4 regions of the [Rhizobium] kunmingense genome follow, and region 3 is predicted to be linked to each of the others. Evidence: predicted binding sites of a transcription regulator. Region 3 holds the regulator's gene; each other region holds the start of a gene.

Region 1 (7,537 bases), 1.6 Mb from region 3:
GCGCCTCCCCCTGCCTCAGCTTGACCAGTTCCTGCATTTCACAGGCCTGGTTATGGGCGCGGACAACACCGGCCACCGAATTACGGTCAGCAATACCCAAGCCGGAAAGGCCGAGGACACTCGCTGTCACGACCATTTCCTCCGGCCGCGCGGCCCCCTCCAGAAAGGAAAAATTCGTCTTTGCGCCGATCTCGAAAAAAGTTTGGGCATCCATCAGGCAAAAACCCCGTGCATACGCCACACGGGCGGGTTTTCGGGATCATAAGGGCCGAGCCTGAACACCCAGAAGAGCCGTCCGCCTTCACCTTCCAGGCGATAATAGTCCCGCGCCACGGCCTTCTCGCCGTCGAGCCACCATTCTGGCGCAATCCTTTCCGGCCCCTCCGCGCGCGTAACCTTGTGCAGCACATGACGCCAGCGAAACCGTTGCGGCGGCCCGTCCGGAACGATTGCCGCAAAGGCCTCGATCTTCTCGGGATACCGAAGGAGCCGCAAGGGACGGTCGGTGCATGGCGTGAATGAAGCGCCTTCGACATCCGGTCGCCTGGTCGTTGCGGCGATTGCCGGCACCAGTGTCTCTGCGCGCTCCGGAATATGGCTCTGCTGCAACTGAAAGATCTTCAGACACTCCGCGCCGAACCGGGCCGATACCCTGTCGATGAAATCGGCAAGGCAGACGTTCTTTGCCGCATCACCGGAAAAATCGTTCTGGACCGCATCGACGGCATCATGTTGAAGCACATTGAGCCGCAGAAGCTCGAAGCCGAAACCAGCCTCGAGATCATCATGAACGGCATTGAGGCGCTCCGAGAACAGGGCGGAAATCCTCCTTGCATCCTGCAAGGGGCGCGAAGCGCGCGCGGATATGCGAAACACCCGGCCATCGACGCGAAAGAGAACGAGTTCGAAAACCCGTCCGCCGACACCGCGGGCCTCGAGCCTGAACTTCAGCGAGGAGGCAATCTCGCAGGTCAGGCCGAGAATATCCTCTTCCGCCTGAACCGGTTCGGCCAGTTGCCGCTCCGCGGACAGTGCTGCGACGGGCCGCCTTGGCGAAATCGCCTCTTCGTTTTCACCCCGCGCCTGATCCAGCCGCAAGAGTAGCTTTCCCCCGAACCGCCGGGCCAGCGAGGCGCGCGGCACACAAACGAGATCGGCAACCAGTTTCAAACCGAGCTTGCAGAGCGAGACAACGGTACTTTCCTCAAGTCGCAGTGCCTGTACCGGCAGAGCGCCGAGAACCGCACCGATATCCTCCCCGCTTATCACCCCGCCGCTGCCGAACCGGCATTGAGCCCAGGAAAGGCCGGGCGAGGGCGAGATCGCTCCCGTCACGGCAAACCCCATCTGTCCGAGCCTGAAAAGCACATCGCGCAGCATCGCCTCCTCTCCCGCAAAAAGATGGGCGCAGCCGCTTATATCGAGGAACAGACCATCCGCCCCATCGAGAGAGACGAGGGGCGTATAGCGGTCGCACCAATCGGCGATCGCCTCGAGAAGCACCAGATCGGCCTTTTCGTCCTCATCGAAAATGTCAATTTCCGGATACATGGCACGTGCTTCGGCAAGCGCCTGCCCGCGCTTCAAGCCGAGAGATCTGGCGCTTTCATCGAGTGCGGTCAGCCGCAGGGCATTGTCGCGGCGCCCGGCGCACAGGATCGGGGGATGATCAGGACGCTCTTTCGAACGCCATGACATGCCCCAGAGTTTGCGCGCGATCCTGTCGGTTGCCAGATACGGGAAATAAAGAGCCAGGATGCGCTGGCCGCGCCCCTGCGTAAGCAGATCCTGTTGGATTTTGGGCAAGGTAAAATTGGCGGTCACGAGGGTTCCACTCCAGAAGGAAGGAGAGAGGGCCGGGGTTGCGGCTCTTCTCCAGGGTGAGCTGGAAAACCGAATGGCCGATGCTGCCGCCAAGCATGCTGCCATTCGCAAGACGCCGCTCAAAGGCCGGCGCCGGCTTGATAAGCATGCGGAAGGAGGCGCTGCTTGCCTCCTCGTCTCCCGCATGCCGTAACAGGAAGAGCGGCCGTCCCGCCGCCTTTGCCCGAAGACTGAGCCTGCGGCTTTCCGCAAGGCCGAAAAATTTGGGGTTTCCGTGAATCTCAAGGATCGTTGCCGCAAATGCCCCGCTTGTCAGGGCGGCCTCTGCCAGCCAAAGGGCATCGTCCAGCCGACGGGGCATGGCCTGGAAAAGCCGGCCGGGATCGATGCCGAACTGACGAAGCCCTCCGGCATGCAGGTTTCCCACTTCATGACCGCATAACCCATCGGCAATCCACAGCAGCGGCGCGTCCGCTCCTGTACCGCCCGCCCTGTCGCCTCTGGCAACAGCCTCACCATAGGCCTTTACCTGCGCGGCAAGCGACAGAGCGAAGCCGCAGGTGGAACCCGCATCATAGAAGGAAAGCGAGCGGATTTCCGTAATCGACGCAAGGTCTAGCCCGCCGTCCAGCGCCCCATCCAAAGCTGGAATGCCGAATGCCATGGGTGGGCGCACGCTATGGGCATCGCCGCCGCTGATCCGCAGGGCCGCATCCGCCTGCGCGGCGGCAACAGCAGCAGGCAGGGCCTTGCCTTCCATTCTGGCTATCTGTTCGCGCAGGGCAAAAAGCGTCTCCTGCGCCGCGGCGGTCCTGGCCATGGCGTCAGCTCGATCCTTAATGTTCACTCTATGTTCTTATAGATTCCAGAGAGGCTCCAAGGAGTCAATCGCAGCAAAGCAGGAATCTTTTCCTCATTTGCTACGGCGATGATTCTTATCTCGAAAAAAGGCGGCGATGGCCTTATATGTCATCGACAAAGGGAGAACCGATGGCTCGCATTGACCAAACAGACGACTGGCAGGACCGCCATGCGCCAACGATAAGCACGTTTGAATCGCTGGCGATCGACGCCTATGGTCATCTTCCGCAGGAGTTTCGAGCCCTGACGGCCAATCTCACCATCGAGATCGAAGACTTTCCGGACGACGACGTCTTCGAGGATATGGCGCTGGAAACCCCATTCGATCTGCTGGGGCTTTTTGAAGGTCGAGGAATTTCGGAACGGTTCACCGTTGAAACCGGCGAACTTCCCAATCGCATCCGTCTCTATCGCCGCCCCATCCTGGATTACTGGGCCGAAAATGACGAAACGCTCGGCGATATCATCACCCATGTCCTGATCCATGAGATCGGCCACCATTTTGGCCTGAGCGACGAGGATATGGAGCGGATAGAGGCCAGCGCCGAGGATGCCGCCACCCAGCGCTGACCGATCAGCAGCTTACTGCTCGCCGAGCTTCGTATCGGGCGTATATTCCTTGCCATGCACCGTCTTGGTCACGGCCTGGCCGCATTGCATGATCCCGGTTGCGGAATTGAAGGCATAGGTCGGTGAACCGTAAAGCTCCCATCCCTTGTTCAAGGCAGCCGTCACCTTGTGGCAGAAGGTCGCGTCGTCCACAGCGGTGAGCAGTCGGTAGAGTTTCATGCTTTATGCCTTTCTTTCGGTAATGAACGCGACTTTGGCCAATAGCGCCTCTGCCTCGACGAGGTGAAGACGCTCGACCATTTTTCCATCGATGTCGATGACATTTCTGCCCTCGGCCTCTGGTTTGTCGAACGCGGCGACGATCGCCCGTGCCTCTGAAATAGCGTTCTCATCAGGCCCGAAATGCCGGTTTGCCGGTTCGATCTGCGCCGGATGGATCAGCATTTTCCCGGAAAATCCCATGGCCCGCCCTTGCGCGCAGTCAGCGTCGAAACCGGCGCCATCCCTGAAATCGTTGAAGACGCTGTCGATCACGTCAGTGCCGAAGGCGCGCCCGGCCAGCACGATCTGCATCAGCCAGGGCACCAGGTAGGTCCGGCCGGGCAGGGGCGGAACACCGGTCTCCTTGCGCAGATCGTTCAATCCGACGACGAAACATTGGGGCGCGGCCTTAGCGGCAATGGCGGCGACATTCAAAACCCCTTTCGGCGTTTCGATCATCGCCCACAAGGCGATCGGTCGCACGGGTGAAGCCTGCGCCAACCCCCCCGCCACTGCCGCAAGGTCAGCAGCATGTTCGACCTTTGGAACGAGCACCGCATCAGGCTGAAGCCTCGTCACCAGCGCCATGTCAGCTGCGCCGAACCCGCTCGCCACAGGATTGATCCGGATGATCCTCTCCTTTGGCGGCGAAGGTTTGAGAGCAAAGGCTGCGGCGAGGTTATCCCGCGCCGACCCCTTCCTTTCCGGCGAAACGGAATCCTCCAGATCGTAGATCACCCCGTCGCAATCGAGCATGGGTGCCTTTTCCAGCGCCCGCCGGTTGTCTGCCGGAACGCTGAGGAGAGAGCGGCGCGGGCGCAGGACAGGATGCATCAGGACTTCCATCACTCTTTTATGACCATCTTTTAATGTCCCGACAGTAGATCGGCCGCGAAAACCTCTTGCAAGCCGGAATTGCAAGTCCCACATTTCCGGTTACAGAAAGGTATTGGATATGCAGAACATTCGTTCCTTCGTCGTCATTCTCGCAGGCATTGCCGCAATCGCCGTGGCAGCCCTGCTGACAGCCTCCCTGACCGTTGCCTTCATGGGCACGCTCGCCATTCTGTCGATCGGCAAGGCGCTTTCGAGCCGCATGAAGCCTGCACCCGTCCGGGCCAGCGGAGCTAAGGCGCGGCGCGCCGACATGCGTGTCTGGAACGATGGCCGCGGCACCATTATCGATATGTGATACCGGTGCATTCACGGCTGGGCAGGAAAGCCCGCCGTGAAGCGCCTACGTACTGATCGGTACTGAATCGGCCTTCAAATTCTCCCAAAAATACTTTATGGCAGCCTCCATAAACGTATTATCTGAGGCCGATCATGGAAAAATTCGACAAGCTGACTGGCGTCGCCGCCCCTCTTCCGGTCGTCAACATCGACACCGACATGATCATCCCGAAGGATTATCTGAAGACAATCAAGCGTACCGGCCTTGGCAAAGGCCTGTTTGCCGAAGCGCGCTATAACGAGGACGGCTCGGAAAACCCCGACTTCGTGCTGAACAAGACGGCCTATCGCGGTGCCAAGATCCTTGTCGCGGGCGACAATTTCGGCTGCGGCTCGTCGCGCGAACATGCGCCGTGGGCGCTGCTCGATTTCGGCATCCGCTGCGTCATCTCCACCAGCTTCGCCGATATCTTCTACAACAACTGTTTCAAGAACGGCATCCTGCCGATCATCGTCAGCCCGGAAAACCTGGAAAAGCTGCTGGATGATGCTGACCGCGGTTCGAACGCGATCCTGACGATCGATCTGGAAGCCCAGGAAATCACCGGTCCGGATGGCGGCCGCCTGCATTTCGATATCGATCCCGGCCGCCGACACATCCTTCTCGAAGGTCTCGACGACATCGCCTCGACATTGAAGAGCGATACCGCGATTTCGAGCTTCGAGGCGAAGAACCGCAGCGAACGCCCCTGGCTCTGAGGAAATCCGATGCGCAGGCTCGCAAGCGGCATAGTCTGATCTGTTCTGGCCTCGTCCTTCGGCAGGCTCGGACGAGGTTTTAGCCAAGCGCGGGTCAGCCCGCGCGGGGGGATGGTGGGCCTGTCGAACCCAAGGTGTTTTAAGACATGGCAAAGAACCTCTTCCTTCTTCCCGGCGACGGCATCGGCCCAGAAGCCATGGGCGAAGTCCGCAAGATCATCGCCCATATGAACGAAGCGATGGGCGCCGACTTCACGCTCGATGAAGGCCTTGTCGGCGGCTGCGCCTATGACGCCCATGGCGTTGCGATTTCCGATGCCGACATGGCAAAGGCCATGGCTGCCGATGCGGTCCTGTTCGGTGCCGTCGGCGGCCCGAAATGGGATGGCGTTCCGTATGAGGTTCGCCCGGAAGCCGGCCTGCTGCGCCTGCGCAAGGATATGGAGCTTTTTGCCAACCTGCGCCCGGCCATCTGCTATCCCGCACTTGCCGCTGCCTCCTCGCTGAAGCCGGAGCTGGTCGAGGGTCTCGACATCCTCATCGTCCGCGAACTGACCGGCGGCGTCTATTTCGGCGAGCCGAAGGAAATCATTGATCTCGGCAACGGCCAGAAGCGCGGCATCGACACCCAGATCTACGACACCTACGAAATCGAACGCATCGCCGGCGTCGCCTTCGAATTGGCCCGTACCCGCCAGAACGCTGTCTGCTCGATGGAAAAGCGCAACGTCATGAAGTCCGGCGTCCTGTGGAACCAGGTCGTCACCGAAACCCACAAGCGCGCCTATTCCGACGTCAAGCTGGACCACATGCTGGCCGATGCCGGCGGCATGCAGCTCGTGCGTGCGCCAAAGCAGTTCGACGTCATCGTCACCGACAACCTGTTCGGCGACATGCTGTCCGACGTTGCAGCGATGCTGACCGGCTCGCTCGGCATGCTGCCGTCGGCCTCTCTTGGTGCGACTGACGCCAAGACCGGCACGCGCAAGGCGCTTTACGAGCCGGTCCACGGTTCGGCACCGGATATCGCCGGCCGCGGCATCGCCAACCCGATCGCGATGATCGCCTCGTTTGCCATGTGCCTGCGCTATTCATTCAACATGGTGGCCGAAGCCGATAGGTTGGAAAAGGCGATCGCCAACGTGCTGGATCAGGGCATCCGCACCGGCGACATCATGGCCGAAGGCTGCCGCCAGGTCGGCACCGCCGAGATGGGCGACGCGATCCTCAAGGAATTCAAGGCCCTTTCGGCCTGAACAGGACGGACTGGAATGAAAAAGGGCCCGGCGCATCGCACCGGGCCCTTTCTTTTATCCGGACGGGAGCCTTTAGCCCGCGAGATCGACATCCCGCTTTTCGCGAACGAACAGGACGCCGATGACGACCGTCAGAAGCGCGAAGATGACCGGGTACCAGAGGCCTGCGAAAATATCGCCGGTCGAGGCGACGATCGCAAACGACGTGGCCGGCAGCAGGCCGCCGAACCAGCCATTACCGATGTGGTAGGGCAGCGACATCGCCGTATAGCGGATGCGGGTCGGGAAGAACTCCACCAGTGCGGCGGCGATCGGGCCGTAGACGATGGTCACGTAGATGACCATCACCGTCAGGATGGCGATCACTTTCAGCGACTGAGCGCTGCCGAGTGCGGAGAAGAAGCCGTCGACCTTGACCTTGGCCGGATCGGTCGCCGCCGGATAACCGGCTGCAACCATCGCCGGGCCGAGTGCTGCCGTGAACGACGGAGCGTCGGTAAAGGCGATCGGCGCACCGCCATTGACGATGAGCTGAGCCGGCGAACCCGCAGGCGCTGCCACCTGCGTATAGCGGAAGGCCTGCTGCGACATCGTGCGGCGCATCACGTCGCAGGGCGTCGTGAAGGTGCGGATACCGACCGGATCGAACAGCGAGCCGCAGGTGGCGGGATCGGCGGAAACCTCTGCCCGAACCGTCTCGATCGCCGTGGAATAGGTCGGGTTTGCCGCCGTCGTCAGCGCGCTGAACAGCGGGAAGTAGGTGGCCGCCGCAAGAATGCAGCCCGCCAGGATCACCGGCTTGCGCCCGATCCGGTCCGAAAGCGAACCGAAGA
Region 2 (7,537 bases), 2.6 Mb from region 3:
TTTTTCGACGCCCTGGAAGAGATGCGCCGTGGCCGTGGCCGACCCAAGGTCGAGGCGCCGAAGGTGGCGGTGACCTTGCGGCTCGATCCTGACGTGCTGGAAAAATACAAATCCTCCGGCAAGGATTGGCGCAGCCGCATGGCGGAGCAACTGCGCAAGGCTGCAGGATTGTAACCTCGCAGCTTTTCGCCGCATTTTTCATGCGTCAAAGCATGACTTCCATTCAATAATACTCTTGCATTCCGGAGATATTGGCCATTCAATCAAGGCGCCCCGAATTTCGTCTCGAATTGCCGAAGTATTTTCATGCAGGATATTTCCCGGTCGCTCGACCTCATCTATCAGGCTGCCTTCGTTCCCGAACACTGGATGAGCGTGCTGGACGACCTCGCCCTGTCGATCGGCGCGCAGGGAGCGTCACTGGGCAATATCACGCCCAACGGTGCGCGCTGGCTCGCCTCCCCCTCGCTTGCCGACTTGGACAGAAAGATGCTCGACGAGGGCTGGGTTAGCCGCAATACGCGCGCGGAAAAACTCATGACGATCCCGCAGCACGGGTTTGTCGACGAAGCCGAACATTTCACCGAGGAAGACTACAATACCCACCCGATCTTTACAGAAGTGATGAAACCGCTCGGTTACGGCTTCGGCACCTCGACCTTCATCCAGGCGCCAACCGGCGACAACTTCATTGTCGCAGTCGAGAAGAAGAAGGTCACCGGGCCAGTCACCAAACAGTCCATCGTCTTTCTGGATCAGTTGCGACCACATCTCGCCCGCGCGGCGCTCATGTCGAGCCGGCTGGAATTCGAACGCATCAACGCAGCGGTGGAAGCGCTGCAATTGACGGGCCTGCCTTCGGCGGTCTTTACCGACAGCGGAAAAATGCTCGCCGCCAATAGCCTACTCGAAGCATTCCGGCCGCAGATCGTGCTGACGGCAGGCAATCAGATGCGGTTTGCGCATGAGCCGGCCAATCGTCTTTTCGCCGCGGCGCTTGCCGACATGTCCGGGCTGGCGGCACGAACACGACCGGACACACGGCCCGACGGACCCTCCCACTCCTTTCCCCTGCCGCGCGTGGACGATACGCCTCCGGCCATCGTCCACATGATCCCCGTGCGCGGTGGCGCACGCGATATCTTTACACGCGCCACCTGTTTCCTGATCGTCACGCCGGTCGACCGCTCACGCGTGCCGACGGCAGGGCTGATCCAGGGTCTGTTCGACCTTAGCCCGGCGGAAGCGCGCGTGGCGTGGTCGCTTGCCGCCGGCCATGACGTGGCGACCACCGCGGGGCAGCACGGCGTCGGCGTGGAAACCGTGCGCAGCCATGTTAAGGCGATCCTGCAGAAATCGGGCATGAACCGTCAAGCGGATTTCATCGCGGCGATTGCCAGCATCAAGCTGCCGCCGGAATAGGCGCCGCAGCGTCATCACCAAAGCACTCCGCGACCTTTCCGATTCGCTTGCCATGCTTTAGCTTCTTGTTTTTGCGCATGTCTTTATCACGAAACCGGTGACCACTTTCGGGAGACATGCTGTAGCGGTACCAATGATCTTACCGCACGGCGGCCCGCTATTCGCCCCGCCAGCCTGCGTGATAGACGATGCGCTCCACGCCGGCGAAACGGGCAACACGCTGCAATTCGGCATCGAGCTTTTCCAGCCGCCCGGCCGAGGCGCGGACGCCCTTTTCCAGCCACAGGCGCCGGACGTCGAGCACGCCGGCCTTGCGGTCGGCCTTCATGTCGATGCGGCCGATCATGCGGTCGCCTTCCAGTAGCGGGAAGACGTAATAACCGTATTGGCGCTTTGCCTCGGGCACGAAGACCTCGATGCGGTAGACGAAATTGAACAGGCGCTCGGCTCGATCACGGTTGCGCAGCAGCGGATCGAAGGGGCTGAGTACCCGGATGCGTGCCGGCGGTTCCGGGATGTCGCCAAGGTGATGCGGAAAGCCCGAAAGAGCGAAGGAGGCGCGCGATCGGCTACCATCGGCCGTCTCTATCACCACTTCCGTCAGTTCGTCGCGATGGCCTGCGACCCATGCCCTCGCCTCTTCCGGGGTAACGATGTCCCAGAAGGCCGCCAGTTCACCGGATGTGGCAAAGCCAAGCTTTGTCATGGCGCTGCGGCAGGCCCAGTCGACGAACTCGTCATGCTCGACTTCCGGCTCATGATGATGCGCGGCGATGACGCGCTCGGTGAGGTCATAGATCTTCTGGAAATTCATTCGTCCGGCAATCGAGAGCTTGCCGGTGTGCCAGTAATATTCGAGCGCCGTCTTGTTGGGGTGCCAGTTCCACCAGCCGCCGGACTTGTGATTCTCGACCTTCATGTCGCGCGACATGATCGCGCCGTTTTCGGCGATATGACGAAAGGTCTCGTCGAAGGCGCTGTCGAAACCTTCGCCATGCCACTTGCGCCAGCGCTCGGCGAGAACAGGTTCGCGACGGCGAAAGCGGTGCTTCCAGTAGCGGAACAGACGCGCCGGAATGATCGAGGCGTCGTGGGTCCAGTGCTCGAAAAGCTCGCCGTCCTTTTCCAGAAGCGCCGTCAGGTGTTCCCGCCGGTAGGTCTGGTTGCGGGAGAAGAGGATCATGTGATGGGCGCGCTCGACGGTGGCGATGCTGTCCACCTGGACGAAGCCGAGATCGTCGATCAGCTGCAACAGGCCGGACTTGGCGAGCGCGCGGCCGGGCGGGGCGCAAAGCTGCTGCCGCTCCAGAAAAATACGCCTCGCCTCATCATTCGGGATCAGGATTGCCATAGGCAGAGACTAGGGGCTTCCAGCCGCCAATGCAATGTTCTTTTTTTGTTCTTATTTTCCTTCCGCTCTCCAGCAGTCTATAGACGCTGACGACATCGAGGGCTTCAATTGGATATTCGTTTCGACAGGGTCGAGGTTCGCTTCGAGGGACGCACCGTCATCCAGCCGCTGACGCTGACGCTTGCCGAGCGGCGCGTCGGCATCATCGGGCTGAACGGATCGGGCAAGACAACGTTTGCGCGGATGATCAACGGACTGGTAACACCGACCGAAGGCACGGTGACGGTCAACGGTTTCGATACGGTCACCGAGCAGGACGCGGCGCGCAGCCAGAGCGGCTTCATCTTCCAAAACCCGCAGAACCAGATCATCCTGCCGATCCTGCGCGAAGACATCGCGCTCGGGCTGAAACCCCGCAAGCTGCCGAAGGCCGAGGTCGACAATAGGGTCGATGCGGTGCTGGCCCGTTTCGGCATCTCTCATCTCGGCGAACGGCGGGCGCATGAACTTTCCGGCGGCGAACTGCAACTGGCGGCACTCGCCTCCGTGCTCGTCACCGAGCCGAAAGTCCTGGTGATGGACGAGCCGACCAACCAGCTCGATATCCGCAACCGCAATCTGGTGGAACGCACGATCGGCGATCTGCCGGAGGATGTGATCGTCATCAGCCACGACCTCGACCTGCTTTCAGGCTTCGACCGGGTGCTGTCGTTTCAGGCAGGCGCCATCGTCGGCGACGGTGCGCCGGACGCGGTGATTGCGCAATATCGCGCCCTGCACGGAGCGGCATGAGGATGCGCTCGCTCTATGTCGATGGCGACGGATTTCTGCACCGGCTTGCGGCCGGGGTGAAGCTTGCGGTGCTGATGGCATTCAGCATCCTGCTGTTTCTGGTCACGTCACCCATCGTGCTTGCCGGCGCGCTGACGATCGGCCTTGCGGTGCATCTCTCGTTGCGAATGTCGGCCGGCGAATTCGTGCGGCGCATGTCGCCGCTTGTGCTCGTCATATTATTCGTCGCGCTGTTCACCGCCGTCTTCAACAGTCCGCTGGAGGGCCTCAACGCCTTTCTGAGGCTGGTGGCGCTGGGGCTTTTCGCAAGCCTCGTGACGGCAACGACGACGACCGGCGACTTCATCGACGTGATCACCCGCGCGGCCATGCCGCTGGAGCGGATCGGTATCGTCAAGGCGGCCGATCTCGGCCTTGCGCTCGGCCTCGTCATCCGTTTCGTGCCGGAAATCGTCGGCCGCTATGCGGTGATCCGCGATGCGCATTACGCGCGCGGCCTGAAACCGCGGCCGCTTTCCATCATCGTGCCGCTGATCATCTCGACGCTGCGCAATGCCGACGAGATCGCCGCGGCCATTGACGCCCGCGGCATCCGCCGTCAGAAATGACGCCATAACAGCCTCAAAGGCACACACTAAGGAAACACCAAGCATGGCAACCCGTGACCTCGTCCTTTCCGCGCTCTTTGCCGCCATCATGATCGCGCTGGGCCTTCTGCCGCCGATCTCGATCGGCTTCATTCCCGTGCCGATCACGGCGCAGTCGCTGGGCGCCATGCTGGCCGGCGTCGTGCTGGGCGCAAAGCGCGGCGGACTGGCCGTGACGCTGGTACTGGTGCTTGCGGCCATCGGCCTGCCGGTGTTGTCCGGCGGGCGCGGCGGACTGACGGTGTTCTTCGGCCCGACCGCCGGTTACCTGTTCGGCTGGGTATTGGCCGCAATCGCAACCGGCTACCTGTCGCAGCGCCTCGTGCGTGCCGGCCAGAGCAGCGTGCTGCAGACGGCCAGCTTCTTTGCGGCGGCGGTGTTCGGCGGTATCGTGGTTCTCTACACCTGCGGCATCGTCTATCTGGCGCTCGTCACCGGTGTCAGCCTGAGTGCGACGCTGATGGGCTCGCTTGCCTTCATTCCCGGCGATCTGCTGAAGGCCGCGATTGCCGCCCTTGCCGGCCGCGCCGTGATGGTCGGTTATCCGCTTCTGCCGCAAAGGGTGTAACGACGGGGCATAAAAGTCAGTCGAGATACCCGTAGAGCCAGTCGCGCAGCTCTTCCGGCAGCGCGACGCTTTCTCCGCTCTTTCGGTCGACGGCCACCCAGACGATCTCGACCTCGGCGACGGCTTCACCGTCACGCGTCATGCGAACGATGAAGCCCGCCGACTTTCCGCCGATCTTGCTGACGCCGACATGCATGTGAATGGCGTCGCCCAATAGCAGAGGCACATGGAAGGTGCCGGCAACCTTGCCGGTGATGAAGGCCGGATCACTTGCCTTCGCCTTGCGGCGGCGCCAGAAGTCGGCGACCGCCTCTTCCGCCCGGTCGATATAGACGGAGCGGAACATCTGCCCGTTCATGTCGACATCGCGGAAGGTGACGCGAAAATCGGATGCCTTTACCGCGTCCTTGACCATACCAGCCTCTACAGAACCCTTTTCAAAACAGGCCGATATTCCTCGCCAAGTGCGACAAGGGCAAGACCCGCGCTTGAAAAAGCCTGCCATCTGCGCCATGTCGGTGGCCTGACACCGATGCCCGGCCATGACCGGACGAGACGCCGGGGAGCCGCATGACCACCCGCCTTTACGAACACCCTATCTTTCTCGAGCACCCTGCCCCTGCCGGCCATCCCGAGCGGCCGGACCGGTTGCGCTCGCTGGCGATCGCGCTCGAACATCCGAATTTCTCCGATCTTGCCCGCAAAGACGCACCGCAGGCGAACGAGGATGCCGTGCTGCTGGCCCATCCGGAGGAACATCTGCGCTGGGTGATGCGAAAGACCCCGGAAGAAGACACCGTAATACAGATTGAATCCGACACGCATGTGGGACCGAAAAGCCTGCAGGCGGCGCTGACCGGCATAGGCGGGGCAATGGCCGCCGTCGACGACGTGATGACGGCCAAGGTGGACAACGCCTTCGTTGCCTCACGCCCGCCGGGGCACCATGCGGAAAAGGTGAAGGCGATGGGCTTCTGCCTGTTCAACAATGCCGCGATCGCCGCCCGCCACGCACAGCAGGCCTATGGCGTCGAGCGTGTCGCAATCATCGACTGGGACGTGCATCACGGCAACGGAACGCAGAACATTTTCTGGGACGATCCGTCGGTGCTGTTCTGTTCGACGCACCAGATGCCGCTCTACCCCGGCACCGGGGCGAAGGACGAGACGGGCTCGAAGAACACGATCGTCAACGCGCCGCTTTCGCCCAATGACGGCAGCGATCATTTTCGCGATGCCTTCAAGGACCGGGTTCTGCCGAAGCTTCATGATTTCCGGCCGGACTTCATCATCATCTCGGCCGGGTTCGACGCGCATCACCGCGATCCGCTGGCGCAGATCAACCTTGTCGGCGACGATTTCGACTGGGCGACGGGCCGGCTGATGGAAATTGCTGGGAAATACGCCAATGACCGGGTCGTCAGCCTGCTCGAGGGCGGCTATGATCTGGAAGGACTGGCGGAATCCGCCGGCATGCATATCGCAAGACTGATGAGAGGATGAAGGACATGACCGAAGCCACCGATAGCATCGATGTGAACGGCTATTCCTTCGAAAAGGCAGTCGCCGAGCTGGAAAGCATCGTTGCCCGGCTGGAACGCGGCGATGTGGCGCTCGACGAATCCATCGCCATCTACGAACGCGGCGAAGCCCTGAAGAAGCATTGCGAGAAACTGCTCAACGCCGCGGAAAACCGCATCGAGAAGATCCGTCTCGACCGCGCCGGCAAGGTGCAGGGCGTGGAGCCACTCGACGGGGAGTGATTTCCGCTTCTCACCTGGCAAAACCCTGGATTGCACACGCCTGCTCCACTCGACTGATTGGGAAGATTTCCCTATATTGTCCGGCATGGACAAGGATCAGGTCATTGCCAAGCTGAGAGAACACGAGGCCGAGCTGCGCGCCGCGGGTGCGGAGCATGTGTCTCTGTTCGGTTCGGTGGCCCGCGGCGAGGCGACCGCTGATTCTGATCTCGATGTGCTGGTGAAATTTTCCGAGACTGTGATCCGGTCCGGCTGGGATTACCTGACGGTAGTTGAAGATCTTCGCCTGTTGATCAGCAATATCACCGGTGCGAACAGCGTCGACATAGTCCCGGAACCAATGCGCCGAGAACGCTTTCGCAGAAGTGTGGAGAGGGATCGCGCCGTTGCCTACTAAGCGCCCGTTGGTTCGAATGCGAGATATCGTCGAGAACGGACAGGCAGTTCTCGACGATACGCGAGGCATGGACTTCGGCGGCTATCTGAACAGCAATATCACGAGAGATGCCTGCGAACGGTGCTTTGCGCGAATATCCGAGGCAAGCGTCAAAATTGGACCGATCGCGCAGGAGCTTCTCCCGCGCCATAACTGGCCGGCAATCCGTGGCCTCGGCAACATGCTACGACACGACTACGAGCAAATTCTCGATGAAACGATCTGGACGATGATCACCGAGCGCCTGCCGCCCCTCATCGTTGAACTCGAAGCGTTCCTGGCGCAGTATCCCGAGGATCAGGAAACACTTTAACGAGGTCCCATGTCCTTCTTCCCCGGAACAGACCCCGCCCCCGGCGATGCGTTCGCCTGCGATGCGATAGAGAACCTCATCATTCCGCGATCCTCCGATATCGGCGGGTTTTCGGTGCGTCGGTCCTTGCCCAGCCGACAGAGACGGCTGGTCGGGCCGTTCATCTTCTTCGACCGGATGGGACCGGCTATCCTGCGGCCCGACGAGGCGCTGGATGTGAAGCCGCATCCGCATATCGGGCTTTC
Region 3 (7,537 bases):
GTTCTTGAAGAACTCGGTCGAGGCGCAATCGAGGCCGAGGAACACGTCCTCACCCGGCTTGTATCCGGCCTTTTCGATCGACTTGACGATGAAGTCGAGCGCTTCGGGCGCGCTCTTCAGGCCAGGTGCAAAGCCGCCTTCGTCGCCGACATTGGTGTTATGCCCCTGCGACGCCAGTTCCTTCTTCAGGACGTGGAAGATTTCCGCACCGATGCGGACCGAATCCTTCAGCGTCTCGGCGCCGACCGGCAGGATCATGAATTCCTGGAAGTCGATCGGATTGTCGGCATGCGCGCCGCCATTGATGATGTTCATCATCGGAACCGGCAGAACGTGCGCGCCGGCGCCACCGATGTAGCGATAGAGCGGCAGGCCCGACGCTTCCGCAGCGGCCTTGGCGACGGCGAGCGATACACCGAGAATGGCGTTGGCGCCGAGGCGCGACTTGTTCGGCGTGCCGTCGAGCGCGATGAGCATCTTGTCGATATGGATCTGGCTCTCGGCATCGAAACCGCCGATCGCATCGAAGATCTCGCCATTGACGGCCTCGACGGCCTTTTCGACACCCTTGCCGCCGTAACGCTTACCGCCATCACGCAGTTCGACAGCCTCATGCGCACCGGTAGACGCGCCGGACGGCACGGCTGCACGGCCCATCGAGCCGTCTTCGAGATGAACGTCGACTTCGACCGTCGGATTGCCGCGGCTGTCGAGAATTTCGCGGGCGATGATATCGGTAATAGCAGTCAAGGGTCTCTCCTCAGATTTACAGTCACTCGGTCATTGAAATGAACCATGTTCAATGACATCCGAATTACAATGCGAGCGCTCTCAACACTTTGACCGCGCTCAACCGCCGCCCGATTGCTCAGGCGGCCTTGGCGATGGCGTCAAACGCCAGAAGCTTGTCCAGAAGCCGCGGCATGTCCTTCAGGTGAACCATGTTCGGGCCATCTGACGGTGCGTTGTCGGGGTCCTCATGGGTCTCGATGAACAGGCCGGCAATACCAACGGCCACCGCCGCGCGTGCCAAAGTCTCGACGAATTCCCGCTGACCGCCGCTGGAGCCGCCCTGCCCGCCCGGCTGCTGCACCGAATGGGTGGCGTCGAAGACGACGGGCGAACCGAGCGAAGCCATGATCGGCAGCGAACGCATGTCGGACACCAGCGTGTTGTAGCCGAAGGACGCACCGCGCTCGCACAGCATGACATTGCCGTTGCCGCTTTCGAGGAATTTCGCCTGTACGTTCTTCATGTCCCAGGGGGCCAGGAACTGGCCCTTCTTGACGTTGATCGCGCGACCGGTCTTGGCGGCCGCGACGAGCAGATCCGTCTGGCGCGACAGGAAGGCAGGGATCTGCAGAATATCGACCGTCTCGGCAACGATGCTGCACTGTTCCTCGGTGTGGATGTCGGTCAGCACCGGAAATCCGAATTCCTTCTTGAGGTCGGCGAAGATTTCCATCGCATTCTCAAGCCCGATGCCGCGCTTGCCAGCGATCGACGTGCGGTTCGCCTTGTCGAAGGAGGATTTGTAGACGAGGCCGACACCGAGCTTGTCGCAAAGTTCGACAAGCGTTCCGGCGATCATGAAGGCATGCTCGCGGCTTTCCATCTGGCAGGGCCCCGCAATCAGCGACAATCGTCCGGCATTGGAAAAGACGACCTTCTTCGTGCCCTCGCCGACGGAAACTTCTGATTTGGGGGAAACTGCCATTGTCTATTCCTCGAAGCCGAACATGACGCCCTGCCCGGCTGCCGGCTGCACGAGCACACGGCCATCCCGGCGGATGAATGCGACGTCATTAGCAGCAAGGATGATCTCTGTCACGGCCAGATCGGCGGAGCGAAAAATCAGAACCTTGCCATAAAACCCCGCAGCCGACGGATCGAATTGCAAGCCGAATTCATGGTCGAGCTGCCCTTCACCGAGAACCCGGACGCGGCCATTCTCGGCAGCAAACACCAGACCCGCCTCGGTTTCTTCCGCCTCCGCGCCAAGCACCTGGACAAGCAGCGGCACAGAGGATGAGGGATCGCGCGCCGCGAGCACCACCTCCTTGAGGCCGGTTACCGAATTCGCATGGATGCGTAAGTTGCCCATATCCTGAGGGAATGAAACCACACGCTGACAGGCGAAGGCAAAGAAATCCGGAGCCGCAGCATCCGCCGCAAAGGCGAGCCTGAAGCGGCCCTCCGCCTCATCACCATCCGGAGACTTTATGACGCGCGAAAATTCCAGCACCTCGCCCGCCGATACTCCGGCTGCGACAAAGCGTTGATCATCAGCCTCGGCATCATCACTGGCCACGACCAGCGCCGAAAGCCCCTGCCTCCCACGCTTCCCCCTGAATGCGACATCACGCGCCACGAAAACATTGCCGCGCTTGGCAGCTGCACCCGCCTTGCGCCGGTCCGCCAGCGCCAGCGGCTCCAGATAGATGCCGTCATCGAGGAAGACACAGGCGTTAGACGTCCCGAACGGATGCAGGGCATCGGGCGCCACCGTAAAGCCCAGCGCCGACAACCGGCCGCGCGCCGCAGCTAGATCGCAGACCGGCAATACGAGATGATCGATTTTCTTCGCAGTCACGCATGTCCCCCAGACATTTGTTAGCTGGAAGCTAGATTGGTCAGACAACCGACAAGCGCAAGTCCCTTTAAGCGGACAAATGGATCTGCCATTTCAGAAAGTTATGAAATCTCCACCCAAATTTAAGGACTTGCGGAACACATATGGAACATATAGTGTCCGTTCTGCATTTGTTTCAAAATCCGAAGGTGCGCATCCATGCTGACTCGCAAGCAACAGGAACTGCTTCTTTTCATCCACGAGCGGATGAAGGAGTCCGGCGTACCGCCTTCCTTCGATGAAATGAAGGATGCGCTCGACCTCGCATCCAAGTCGGGTATTCACCGCCTGATCACGGCGCTGGAAGAACGCGGCTTCATTCGCCGCCTGCCGAACAGGGCGCGCGCGCTCGAAGTCATCAAGCTGCCGGAAGCCTATGTGCCAAGCCTGCAGCCGAAGCGCGGCTTCTCCCCGAGCGTCATAGAGGGAAGCCTCGGCAAGCGTCCGGTCGAGCCCGCAGCACCTGCTCGATCCGCGCCGCTTGAGGATGCCACCTCCGCAAGCGTTCCGGTCATGGGCCGCATCGCCGCCGGCGTACCGATCTCGGCAATCCAGAACAACACCCACAATGTTTCCGTTCCGATCGAGATGATCGGCACCGGCGAACATTACGCGCTCGAGGTCAAGGGCGACTCTATGATCGAGGCCGGCATTCTCGACGGCGATACCGTGATCATTCGCAACGGCAGCACCGCCAATCCAGGCGACATCGTCGTGGCACTCGTCGATGACGAGGAAGCGACGTTGAAGCGTTTCCGCCGCAAGGGGGCATCGATCGCGCTCGAAGCGGCAAACCCGGCCTATGAGACCCGCATCTTCCCGCCCGATCGCGTCAAGGTGCAGGGCAAGCTGGTCGGCCTTATTCGCCGCTATCACTGAGACCGGGCTGACTGGTCTCCGCAGCATCACCAGACGGTGACATGGCCGTATTTGTTATGGGCACGCCGCCTGCGCGTCCGGTTGCGTCATTCGTTGCTGCGCCGGCGCTCGATGGCTGCGTGGCAAAACCGTTTGCCTCGATGGCGGCTGCAAGCCATCCGGGCAGGCTCGGGTCATATCGGTTCCCTCGCCAGTCATACTGGCGATGTATGGCCCACGGTCGTTGCGTGCCGGCAAATGACGGCGTGATTTTCCAGTTCCGGTGATCATCGATGCCATGAGCGCGGTCCGGCAGCGCGATTTCCAACGCACCGGTTTTCCTGAGCGTGGCGCCTGAAAGAAGCAGGGTACCGGATCGGCATTGATCGAAACGCGCCCTGGGAGCGATGACAAGATCAGCCACATCACAGGCCGCACCGACATAACGGCCATCGTCGAGCGCAATCACGAGCATCCCTTCCTCCGGTCCGGACTTCTGGTCCGACGCATTCGGCTCGCGCAGACCTCCGGCGTTGTCGCGAACGCGGTCCTCACCGATGCGCAGGCCGCACCAGGCCTTGGCCTCGCAGGAGAAACGAGGAGCCGTCAAGGAAGCCATGCGCCGGCGCGCAGCCGCCACGAGATCGTCCGCCAACCTCTCGTCGCCCGCCCCTTCAGGGGCAACAGTCGGAGATGGCGAAGGGTGAACCGTTTGCAACGCGGCAGCCGGGTCGAGCATGACAGGCTTGATCGGCTCAGGCAGACCAAGGGCCCTCGTCCACTGGTCGAAGACGAAGGCGGATGGGCGGGTGCGATTGACCGTCACAAGGCTCCGGTCGCGATAGGCAATGAGTGTACCGTCCTCCGAGACGAGAAGGGTGGATCCGGCATGTGAGCCGCCCTGAACAAACAGCACCAAGGCGGCGATCAGAAACGGCACGCCTGCGAGCCGAAGGCGGGTCCGCAGCAAGGCCAGCAACAACATGCCGGCCACGCCGAGCGGCAGAAACAACGCCTGCTGCTGGCCGACCAGGGCATCGCCGCGCCAACCGGCAACCGTGTGCGCGATCGCGATCACCCATTCCAGTCCCTTCGCCATCAGTGCGATAAAAGGCCCATCAAGCCCCAACGGCATCAAAAGCATGGCAACAAGCCCGGCCGGCATGACCATGAAACTGATGATCGGCATGGCGGCAAGATTGGCAGCAAGCCCATAGGTCGAAATCCGGTGAAAATGCTCGATCGAAAAGATCGCCGTGGCAAGGCTGCCGATCAACGAGGTCAGCACGATGCCGCCGACGAAGCGAGAGGATGCGGCAGCGCCCGTCACCAGAGGGTGACGAAACGGCAGCGGTTCGTGCACGCGCCGCCTTGCCCGCTCCGCCCAGAGCGCATACCCGGCCACCAGTGCAGCCGTGGCCGCAAACGACATCTGGAAACTCGGCCCCAGAATTTCCGATGGTGTCCAGGCGAGAATGATCAATGCCGAAAGCGCGACATTGCGCAGGCTGATCGACGCACGGTCGAGAAGCACGGCGACGAGCATGACCGCCATCATGATATAGGCACGCTGGGCCGAAACACCGAAGCCGGAAATCAGGTAGTAGCAGGTGACCATCGCAAGCGCACCGCACGCCGCGATCTTCTTGACCGGCAAGGCCTGCGAGACGGCGGGAGACAGAGCGAGGGCCGTGCGCAACCCGACGAAGCAGATGCCGGCGGCCAGCGCCATGTTGAGGCCGGAGATCGCGACGATATGCGCAAGCCCCGACAGCCGCAGAGCCTCGACCGTGTCCTCGGAGATCGCTCGTCTCTCGTCGGTGACAATCGCCGCCGCAAACGCGCCTGCATCGCCCGGAACCTGTTGCCGGATACGGTTGCCGATATCGGCCCGCAGCGCAAAAAGCCATCGTTCCGCCATCTGCCACAGGCCATCCGGCAATGGTTGAGCCGCATGCGCGACCGGGGCCGAATAGAAAAAGCCAACTGCACCTATGCCATCGAAATAGGCAGAAAAGGCAAAATCATGAAGGCCCGGCAATGCCGGCCCGGAGGGCGGCGAAAGACGCGCGCGGCCGGATATCACTGCGCCGTTGTCGAAGGGCGTATGCGCGCGCCTTGCAACCAGCGTCACCGTGCCCGGCGGTCGGCGAAGCCGCGGATTGGCTGTCTCCAAGAGGCTCACCGTGTAACGCATCCGTCCAGCACCTGTGACCTCGCCTCGCTCCACCCGTCCGACGATATCGGTCGTCACCGACGTATCGAGAATAACGGTCGCGTTCCGCCGGCTCTCCAGCGCGGCGAGACTCATGCCGCTCAAGAACAGTCCGAGCGTCAACAGCAGAGCACGCAGCCAACCGGCGCGCGTGAAGGGAACGGCCCCTAAAATCAGCGATGCGATGCCGGTCGTCGCGACGAAGGAGGGTTCGGCGGGCAGGAGAAACCAGAACGCGGCTCCCGCCCCTATCGCCACCGGCACCCAAAGAAAACCGTGGCCGTACTGCCTCTCCTTCTCGACGAGCGCAGCGATTGCCGCTGGCGCCGCATTGACCAGCGCGGAAAGCCGATGGAAGTGAGAGGCATTTCGCCCGGCCGGCCTTGGATGCAGCGGAAAGCGCGCCGTTGAAGTGCCACGCACGAGCGGCAAACTCGAGGAGAGCTCATGCAGAAACACTCCGGCTGAAGCCTCCTCCGGCCGGCTCAGGTGCAATTTTTCGCTAACCTTGTCCATAGCGGAAACCAGCCCCGTCAGCCTCCGGAGAATACAACCTGGGCGTTCTTTTCGCCTGCGTCAACCTGACGCACAGGGCCTGGAGGAATTTCGACGAAACCGGATTACAACAGAGGGTTGGCGATAACCGGCATGGTTGATGCCTAATATGTTTCCGCGCTGCACAAATTGCCGTCAGGAACGCTTGGCAGAGGCTTTCGGATCATATAGCTAATCGTGACGCTTTATGCTTGTGGCGCTTTCAAGGCGCCATCCCGCCAACCGGTTGGAGGATCAGAATGACGGAAATAAGCGCAAATCTCGCTCTCGGTGAAAAGTCGGTTGAACTGCCGGTTCGCTCCGGATCGATCGGCCCGGATGTCATCGATATCGGCGCGCTCTACAAGAACACCGGGGCTTTCACCTACGACCCTGGATTTACTTCGACCGCTTCCTGTGAATCGAAAATCACCTATATCGATGGTGACGAAGGCGTGCTTCTGCACCGCGGTTACCCGATCGAGCAGCTGGCCGAACAGGGCGACTTCCTCGAAACCTGTTACCTGCTTCTCTACGGCGAACTGCCGACCGCCGCCCAGAAAAAGGATTTCGACTATCGCGTGACACATCACACGATGGTTCACGAGCAGATGAGCCGCTTCTTCACCGGCTTCCGCCGCGACGCCCATCCGATGGCTGTCATGGTCGGCACGGTCGGCGCGCTCTCCGCCTTCTATCATGACTCAACCGACATCACCGATCCGCACCAGCGCATGGTCGCATCGTTGCGCATGATCGCGAAGATGCCGACGATCGCGGCGATGGCCTATAAGTACCATATCGGCCAGCCCTTCGTGTATCCGCAGAACAATCTCGACTACTCGTCGAACTTCCTGCGCATGTGCTTTGCCGTTCCGTGCGAAGAGTACAAGGTGAACCCGGTTCTGGCCCGCGCCATGGACCGCATCTTCATCCTGCATGCCGACCACGAACAGAACGCGTCGACCTCGACGGTGCGCCTGGCAGGCTCGTCCGGTGCAAATCCGTTCGCCTGCATCGCTGCCGGCATTGCCTGCCTCTGGGGCCCCGCACATGGCGGCGCCAACGAAGCAGCGCTCAACATGCTGCAGGAAATCGGCACGGTCGACAAGATCCCGGAATACATCGCCCGCGCCAAGGACAAGAACGATCCGTTCCGCCTGATGGGCTTCGGCCACCGCGTCTACAAGAACTACGATCCGCGCGCCAAGATCATGCAGAAGACCACGCATGAGGTTCTCGGCGAACTCGGCCACAAGGACGACCCGCTTCTGCAGGTCGCCATGGAGCTGGAGCGC
Region 4 (7,537 bases), on a different contig from region 3:
TTTCGGCTGCGCCAATGGGCTCCTGGAACGATCGTGAGACCTCGACGAGGTCGGCGGTCCGGATCGGATCGATCGGTTCATTCAGGCGCCCGAACATCTGATCGAGACGACGGCCGACTTCCGGCCCGAAGCGAAGTGCCAGCGGCGCCCTCGGCGTGTTCGACAGTTCTCCGATCGATTGGAAACCCAGTACCCGCAGAACAGCTACGACCTTTTCCGGAAGCCTGAGCAACGAAATCGGCAATTTCTCGACGGCGCGAACAATCTCGCCGCGCGGCACGATGACCGTGTCACGCTTGATTGCACGAACGCAGGCATGGGCCGCACCCCAGGTGTCTGCGATTGCGACCCTTGCGGTGAGCTTTCTGGCACGGAACATGTTGACGATACCGGTGATCATTGGTTGCTCGCCACCCTGGAGATGATCGGCCCCTTCCGTATCGAGGACGAGGCCATCGATGCCATCGATGGCCACGATCGGCGAATAGTGGCCAAGCGCCCATAAGCCGAGGCGGTCTAGCGCCATGGCATCGGCCGCTGGATTCGCATCGACGAGCATAAGCCCCCGAAAGAGCGCCTGTGCCTTGGCGGCCGGCATCCCCGCCCTGACACCGATCTGTCTTGCGGCCTTATCTGCCGCCGACACCCAGCGCTTGGCTCCGCTACTGGCGATGACGGCGATCGGGCGGTCATCCGGAATGGCGGGATCGTCCCGCCTGATCCTGTCCGTGGCCAGATCCGGGAGATAGATGGATACGACCCTTGGCATCACACGCTCCGACGTAAAACTCAGCACACTCGCCCGCACGCGATCTCATCAACTCAAGAAACCATTGAGGCCTTCCGATCCCCGGGACCGGAAGCTCGTCCGATGGAAGCACGCTCACCCGCCATCTGGTGGTGGATGCCGTCGGCTGGCCGAAGTCGTTTGCCTCGGTTTGCCGCCGCCATCGCCGGACTGCGAGCGCGATGGTCCCACTTCGCTCGGCAACCAGCTGCAGCCGTCGGCTGACGACCATCGGCAGCCTCACCACCTCCCCGACGACGGCACCCAGTCCGCCATAGGAGAGCGCCTCTTCCATGTTGGCGGCAACGTCCTCTTCCTTGTCAGACTCAACAAAGATTACCCGCTTTGGATGCAGTCCCACTTGCGCCAGCGCCGGAAAGAATAAATCCGGGCGCGTCAGGCACCAGACGACCGGTCCCTTGGTCCTGGCTGCGATCCCTGCCGCAAACAATGCGGCCGCCGCACCATCGACCGTCCCCGACCCGCCGCCTGCAAATTCATGCAGGGCGCCGTTGGCCAGCCCGCCGCCTGGAAGAATGGTGTCGATGTCCGCGACGCCGAACGGCAGGCAGCCAGCCTTCTTGGCGCCTTCTCCTTCAATCGAAGAGATGCGGTCACGCAGATCTGCCAATACTTGGGCGCGGACAGCCGACATCGTTCGCAGAAATCCTTCCGGTTCGCGGTGGTTGGAAAGGACGGCATCATGCCGCCAGAACACTTGATGTTCTGTATCTGTTCCGTTAGCAAGAAAGAGTCAAGCGGGCGCAAAATGGGAATAGAGTCTCATAATTTTAGCGAAGTCGCAGATTCTGTTTTTGAATCAGATCGCTAGAAAGGCAAAGGCAGAGATTTGCGGGTGCAAGAAAATTTTGGCGGTCAGGCGGGGGCCAACATAGGCGGCGGCGTTGCCCACTAAACGAGATGCGCCCCAGATCTTTGATATGACCACAACGCTTCGACAGGTAAAAATGCCTGTCATCGCGGTGGAATGCCGCTTGTGTAAGCGCTCAGACGAACTCGAGCGCAAGGTCCTTGTACGAAAGCATGGCGCGGGGATGACATTCGCCCGGTTGCGAAGGATGGCCGCGATGGGCTGCGAAAGGCTGATCAGCGATGACGGGGATCAATGTCAGACAAGGTTTCCATGCTTGGCGCGGCTGAGCGATAAGCCTCAACGATCGCCTTCTGGTTAAACGCCAGGCCATCTTCCCCGAACCTCAGGCGAGATTAATCCCAGTTCAGTAATAAGCTGGTCACTACGCCAGTTCGCTCCACGTCTCCACGGTCTTCGGTGTCGCTCAGCATCGCGACCAGCGCATCATGCCGAGGACCTCTAAGGTCAGTACTGGGGAATGCGCCGACTGGCGTGACCGTCTCATGGCCGCCGGATGGCAGGTTTCCACGATGGAGCACCATCATCGAGCCCTGACGATCCTTCCCGATCGACCAGGTATCGCCGTTCGAACTGCGCGAGAACTCCCTGACGTCTGAGAGGTCGGTCACATCGGAGGACGATCGTCGGGTCTGCTCGCCACCGTGACCGACACGATGCAGAGTGGCGTCTGCGTTCTTCGCGAGCGTTTCGCGGTTTGCGTCAGCATCTTCGCTCGTCCGCGCGGCGTCGCTGGTCGGGTCTAGCTGTTGAGCCATACGTAAGTCTCCCGTCGCAAGGGTTGTGTTCATTCGAACCGTCAAATGCTAACCGGCGGCACGCGGGAACGGTTCCAAGGCCGAGTGACTGCCTCTGGGCTCCCTGACGGCGGCGCGGCCTTTCGAGTCCAGCACGACATCTTTGATCTTACAAACCAGGCAAGAGATCCTTCCCGCAGCGAACGGCTAAAAAATACGGCTGTCAACGAGGCAACTCTCTGGACGAATAGCAGTTACTCAGAAGGCATCGCCCGTGACGCTCGCCGATACGATCTGGATCAGTCGCGGCATATTACGAAGCAGTTTGAGGAACGAGAAATGAAGAGCAAGGAACTGGGCGACACGAACTTCTCGAGCGAGCGGACCTGGGTGCTGGTCCTCGACGAGGGCGAGGAAGCGTTCGACGCCATCACCCGCTTCGCGACTGAGCAGAAGATCACCGGCGCGTCCTTGACTGCGATCGGTGCGTTCCAAAAGGCCACCTTGGGTTTCTTCGACTTTGCAACGAAGACATACAAGGAAATCCCTGTGGACGGTCAGACGGAGGTCCTGAGTGCCATTGGAGATGTCGCCGTCGGAGACGACGGGAAGGCCAGTCTCCACATGCATGCGGTGCTCGGTTTCGAGGATGGCTCGACGAAAGGCGGCCATTTCATCAACGGCATCGTCCACCCCACACTGGAAATCATCATCGGCGAAAGTGCTGTCGGCTTCCGCCGAAAAAAGCGTCCTGATCTCGGTATAGCCCTGATCGACCTGTGACAGCAGCTCCGATGAGGATTGCGACCTACAATGTCAACGCTATCCGCAGCCGGTTAGATATCCTCCTGAGATGGCTGAAGGAGGACAAACCTGACGTCGTCTGCATCCAGGAGCTCAAAACGATCGACTTTCCTTTGAAAGAGATCGAGCGCGCCGGATACGGTGCCGTTTGGCAGGGCCAGAAATCATGGAACGGCGTCGCGATCCTTGCCCGTGGACAGGAGCCGCTTCTCACACGCAAGGGTCTTCCGGGCGATCCAGACGACAGTCATTGCCGTTATATCGAGGCCGCGGTCGATGGCATTTTGATCGGATGCCTCTATCTGCCAAACGGCAATCCTGCACCGGGGCCGAAGTTCGATTACAAACTGGCCTGGTTTCGCCGGTTTCAGAAATATGCAGCTGAGCTGCTGGAGCTTGAGATCCCTGTCGTGTTGGCGGGCGACTACAACGTGATGCCGACGGATCTCGACGTCTATAAGCCGGAGCGATGGATAGACGATGCTCTGTTCCGGCCCGAGGTTAGAAAGGCATATGCTCGTCTCCTCGCGCAAGGTTGGACGGATGCTGTCCGGCAACTGCACCCGGACGAGCGCATTTATACCTTCTGGAAATATTGGCGAAACTCGTTTGAGCGCGACGCCGGCCTCAGGATCGACCACATCCTTCTATCGCCCGCGGCCGTTCCGTGGTTGAAAACAGCCTCTGTCCGGAAAAAGCCGAGAAGCTGGGACCATACGAGCGACCATGCGCCGGTCATGATCAACCTCGATGTGTCAAGGACTGGAAGCGCCGGATAAACCATAGGTCACTTACAAAGGCACGCCTTTGGGGCGCGAGAGCAGCGTCATCCGCGCGCGTCAGTTCACCAATCGCTCGCGTAGAAAGGATCCGGCCAGCTCCGCCTCTTCCGAAGAGATCGTGTGGCCGACGCCAGGGAAGAGCTTGTAGGTCACGTCGTAACCGGCCGCTTGTAGCTGCGCCTGCGCGGTGACTGACGCAATCGACGGAATTCTCCTGTCTGCATCACCGTGCATCAGCAGAATTGCGGTATCCTTCGAAGTCGATGTCGGCGGAAATGGGAGCAAGCCCGCGAAGCTCACGACTGCGCCGATCTTCCACCTACCCGTGGCAACAGCATCGAGCGCCACAATGGCACCCTGTGAGACACCAACGAAAACGACGTTCCTCAGGTCGTTCTCGAAACCCTCGCGTTTGACGATGCCGGAAACCAGATCATCGAACGCACGGCGGGCGGCCTCGATGCGATCAGGGCGCATGACTTGATCGTCAACGACAAACCACTCGCGCCCTCTGGAATTGCTGGCGAACGGCGCATCAGGAGAGACAAACTCGGTGTCCGGTAGAACCGGCGCCCAGGAATTTCCGATCGCCTCCATGACCGAACCACGGCTTCTGATGCCGTGAAAAAAGATGACGAGGCGACGAGCCCGTTCCGTGCGATGCGGGCTGGCCGCGTCCGCAGCTGAGCCTGCCTGGCTCTGGGCGACCACTATGTCCTCTCCTGATTTGAAAGTACGCGACGTCGCCTCGGCTCGACTGGCCACCACTACAAGGACAAAGCATGCCAGCAGGAAAAGGGCTGACGAGAGTTTGGAAAAGGGCGACGTGATCATGGCATTTCCCAGTTGTCACGTCGAAACAGGTCCTGTGTAGTAATCGTTCCACTGAGCCGGCAGGGTCGCTCTGACAAGCGCGTTATCGGCCGATATACGCCACCTGCCCGACCGTGCCCCGTGCTCAGCGCAACCCTGCCACGTATATATCAAGCTTCTAATGTTAGGGATTTTCTCTTATCTGAGCGTTATTCGCCCGCGCAGCCGGATATCTGCGGAGCCATACTCTCAAGAAACGGAGAACGACTTTGCTGCCAGGAATGACAGAGGAAGAAGGAGTGCGCCTGTTTGAACGCATCGGCGCAACTGCCATCGCCAACCAGGCGATCCTCAAATGCACAGTTGCAGGGTATCCCCTGACCGTGGACAATGTGATCCTGTTTGTTGGCGACTTTGTCGACCCTGCGCGAGGCTCGTGCGCGAACCTCGTCGAGATGATTGGCCTCGCAATTGAAGAGGTTATCGATTGCCGTGGCTTGGCTGCTCACTCGACCGACAAAGGAATATAATTGCAAAAATGCTGGAGGCACCGCCTGGCAGATCATGCCAGGCTCTTCGTATCACCATTGAAGAACAATGAGAACGCGATCAACGAGACTTGACAGCTGAGAGGCGACGCCGATCAGCTTGCCAGCCGCCCCTCTCCATCGGATGTCATATCAGCCACGATTGCCGCGATGGCGTCCAACCGATATGGCTTGGCGACGAAGACGGCGGCGCCCGGCAACTCGTCTGCCTTTGGGCGGTGTCTCCCTGATGCGATGATGACTGGAACATTCATGCGCGTATCGGAAATCATCCGAGCGAGATCGAAGCCGCTAAGGCCACCCGGCATATCCACGTCCGTAACGACCGCGTCGATCTTCCGCTGGCCCAGGATCGCGACGGCTTCAAGGACGTTTCCGGCCTCGATCACCTCGTAGCCTTCATCCAGCAGGGTGTCCGCCAGCAACATCCGGATGAGGATTTCGTCTTCGACGATGAGAACTGTACGCTGATACATGGCAGTCTCCGCTCCGTGGTTACGAGATCAACTCGCTTACCCAGATTTCGATCGCCCCTCGCGTCAGAGTATTTGCCGACATATTTAATAAAATACGAATGAAATCGGCTAAGGCCGGAAAAACGACGTGGCCACCGACACAGCTAATGAGCAATAGTCGCGAGCCAAGAGTTTCCAATTTTAGGGTGATGCCCGTCGCAAGCGTCGGGGCCGGTCACTGCCAGCCCCGACTTCCTTCGACATTGGGTAGCATGGTCAGAACCTGCTGCAGGGGAGGACGTTCCGTCGTCATGGAACAGAAGGATCGACCCGGTGAGGATGCTGATTGATCCGACGCCAAGATGGAACGGAAGTGGCTCCTGCACAGTTTGTTCCTTGAACCATCACGGTTCCCGAAAAGGAGTACGATCATGGGCAGCATGTCCGACAAGGTAGCAGGCAAGACCAACGAACTCGCGGGCAAGGCGCGTCAGGCTGCCGGTGATGCGACCGACAATCGCGAGATGAAGGCCAAAGGTGCCGCACAGGAAGCCAAGGGCGATGCGCAGCAGTTCAAAGGCAAGGCAAAAGACGCCGCCAAAGACCTTGTCGACCGCGCGTAAGCGCGCGTGCCCACAAATCAGCCCGCTGTCGGCGGGCTTTTTTGTGCTTTGGATCCGAGCCGCCGCCAATGATCGATCAAACTGAATCGACAATTTTAGCTTTTGTTGCAAATCGACGTGGTGGCACAACGTGTCCGAGCGAAGTAGCGCGCAGGCTTGCGAAGGATCACAACGTCCCGCTTGAATGGCGTAAATTCATGCCAACCGTCCATGAAGCGGTAGATGAATTGCTGGCACGCGGCGAGATAACCCTCACATGGAAGTCTTTCGTCATGAACGAGCGAGCGGGTCCTTACCGAATAAGCGCTCGCGAGCAGAAGGACTGATAGTTCGTGTCGCTAACAGACTGCTAAAATTTAGGGGCTTCAGATGGATGAGCAGGCGTGTAGGAGCCATTAGTTAGCCGGCCTCCGGAACCCGCATCGTCGCACGATTGATATAGTCGACCAAGGCACGGGCGGCTGCGAAGGATTTTACGGTTTCCTTCACCAGATTGGGAGACATCAACATCTCGTCTGAGATACTGCAACATGCGCCAAAATTCCTAAGATTGAAGAAATCGAGCGCATCATGGTTTTTCACATAACCCTTGCCACCGGCGTAGTGCCCGCCCGTCAGACCATTCGGGAAATATTTCTGAAATAGCGGACCTTCCACGATGCCTCGCCATTTGCCGGTATGGCTCGCGATCGTCTGCCGTAAAATGCGCGCAAGACGTGGGGGCGGAAGCAATGCTCCCCCTCCGCTATAAGAACGCGAGGGCGAAATCTGCATGAAGTAAGTTGCAGCAGCGTTTTTCGATAATGACACGCGCAAAGCAATCAATCCCACGCCCTTCGAAATCGGCACTCTCGCCAAACATTTTCGTGGTTCGGGGTTAGCTTCGGCGATACGAGGATCTATCGATCCGGCGCTCGCAATCAGTTGCGATGTAAACTCCATCAAGTTGCGCCGCGCGCACTCAATGGACGCTTTGTTGTCGGTCAGCCAATCGGCATCATGATCGCTGGAAGCTTCCGATAGAAATTTTATCGTCGACTGATCGATCATTCGTCGTTCCATTGCCTAGCAGGCCGCATTACGCCTCGAGAGAGTT

What was found. Region 3 encodes LexA, which represses DNA repair genes until DNA is damaged. Its sites were predicted from a motif close to TGTTCNNNNTGTGTTCNG; they were not measured.
Region 1: the regulator LexA is predicted to act here: its motif matches at 2,665-2,682, upstream of AC0JZ4_RS05955 (ImuA family protein).
Region 2: the regulator LexA is predicted to act here: its motif matches at 2,809-2,826, upstream of AC0JZ4_RS01385 (energy-coupling factor ABC transporter ATP-binding protein).
Region 4: the regulator LexA is predicted to act here: its motif matches at 1,510-1,527, upstream of AC0JZ4_RS24865 (ImuA family protein).

The regions. Positions count from the first base shown of each region.
Region 1 is NZ_CDRNXG010000001.1:1,191,355-1,198,891, reverse strand. Features, by position in the region: gene AC0JZ4_RS05965 (error-prone DNA polymerase) at 1-217, opposite strand, end outside; gene AC0JZ4_RS05960 (Y-family DNA polymerase) at 214-1,698, opposite strand; gene AC0JZ4_RS05955 (ImuA family protein) at 1,670-2,644, opposite strand; gene AC0JZ4_RS05950 (metallopeptidase family protein) at 2,815-3,255, shown strand; gene AC0JZ4_RS05945 (DUF1737 domain-containing protein) at 3,268-3,474, opposite strand; gene AC0JZ4_RS05940 (HpcH/HpaI aldolase/citrate lyase family protein) at 3,478-4,362, opposite strand; gene AC0JZ4_RS05935 (hypothetical protein) at 4,472-4,708, shown strand; gene leuD (3-isopropylmalate dehydratase small subunit) at 4,843-5,448, shown strand; gene leuB (3-isopropylmalate dehydrogenase) at 5,595-6,704, shown strand; gene AC0JZ4_RS05920 (MFS transporter) at 6,777-7,537, opposite strand, start outside.
Region 2 is NZ_CDRNXG010000001.1:248,163-255,699, forward strand. Features, by position in the region: gene AC0JZ4_RS01370 (BrnA antitoxin family protein) at 1-174, shown strand, start outside; gene AC0JZ4_RS01375 (helix-turn-helix transcriptional regulator) at 307-1,422, shown strand; gene AC0JZ4_RS01380 (winged helix-turn-helix domain-containing protein) at 1,580-2,773, opposite strand; gene AC0JZ4_RS01385 (energy-coupling factor ABC transporter ATP-binding protein) at 2,882-3,565, shown strand; gene AC0JZ4_RS01390 (energy-coupling factor transporter transmembrane component T family protein) at 3,568-4,173, shown strand; gene AC0JZ4_RS01395 (biotin transporter BioY) at 4,217-4,780, shown strand; gene AC0JZ4_RS01400 (acyl-CoA thioesterase) at 4,797-5,195, opposite strand; gene AC0JZ4_RS01405 (histone deacetylase family protein) at 5,351-6,283, shown strand; gene AC0JZ4_RS01410 (exodeoxyribonuclease VII small subunit) at 6,289-6,543, shown strand; gene AC0JZ4_RS01415 (nucleotidyltransferase family protein) at 6,629-6,940, shown strand; gene AC0JZ4_RS01420 (HepT-like ribonuclease domain-containing protein) at 6,957-7,292, shown strand; gene AC0JZ4_RS01425 (pirin family protein) at 7,302-7,537, shown strand, end outside.
Region 3 is NZ_CDRNXG010000001.1:2,830,873-2,838,409, reverse strand. Features, by position in the region: gene eno (phosphopyruvate hydratase) at 1-750, opposite strand, end outside; gene kdsA (3-deoxy-8-phosphooctulonate synthase) at 869-1,717, opposite strand; gene AC0JZ4_RS13680 (VOC family protein) at 1,721-2,593, opposite strand; gene lexA (transcriptional repressor LexA) at 2,792-3,511, shown strand; gene AC0JZ4_RS13670 (ComEC/Rec2 family competence protein) at 3,492-6,164, opposite strand; gene gltA (citrate synthase) at 6,500-7,537, shown strand, end outside.
Region 4 is NZ_CDRNXG010000003.1:138,320-145,856, forward strand. Features, by position in the region: gene AC0JZ4_RS24860 (Y-family DNA polymerase) at 1-769, opposite strand, end outside; gene AC0JZ4_RS24865 (ImuA family protein) at 690-1,442, opposite strand; gene AC0JZ4_RS24870 (hypothetical protein) at 2,015-2,437, opposite strand; gene AC0JZ4_RS24875 (PPC domain-containing DNA-binding protein) at 2,756-3,199, shown strand; gene xth (exodeoxyribonuclease III) at 3,211-3,999, shown strand; gene AC0JZ4_RS24885 (alpha/beta hydrolase) at 4,060-4,836, opposite strand; gene AC0JZ4_RS24890 (hypothetical protein) at 5,115-5,345, shown strand; gene AC0JZ4_RS24895 (response regulator) at 5,459-5,839, opposite strand; gene AC0JZ4_RS24900 (CsbD family protein) at 6,250-6,441, shown strand; gene AC0JZ4_RS24905 (DUF3253 domain-containing protein) at 6,510-6,767, shown strand; gene AC0JZ4_RS24910 (DUF2461 family protein) at 6,841-7,491, opposite strand.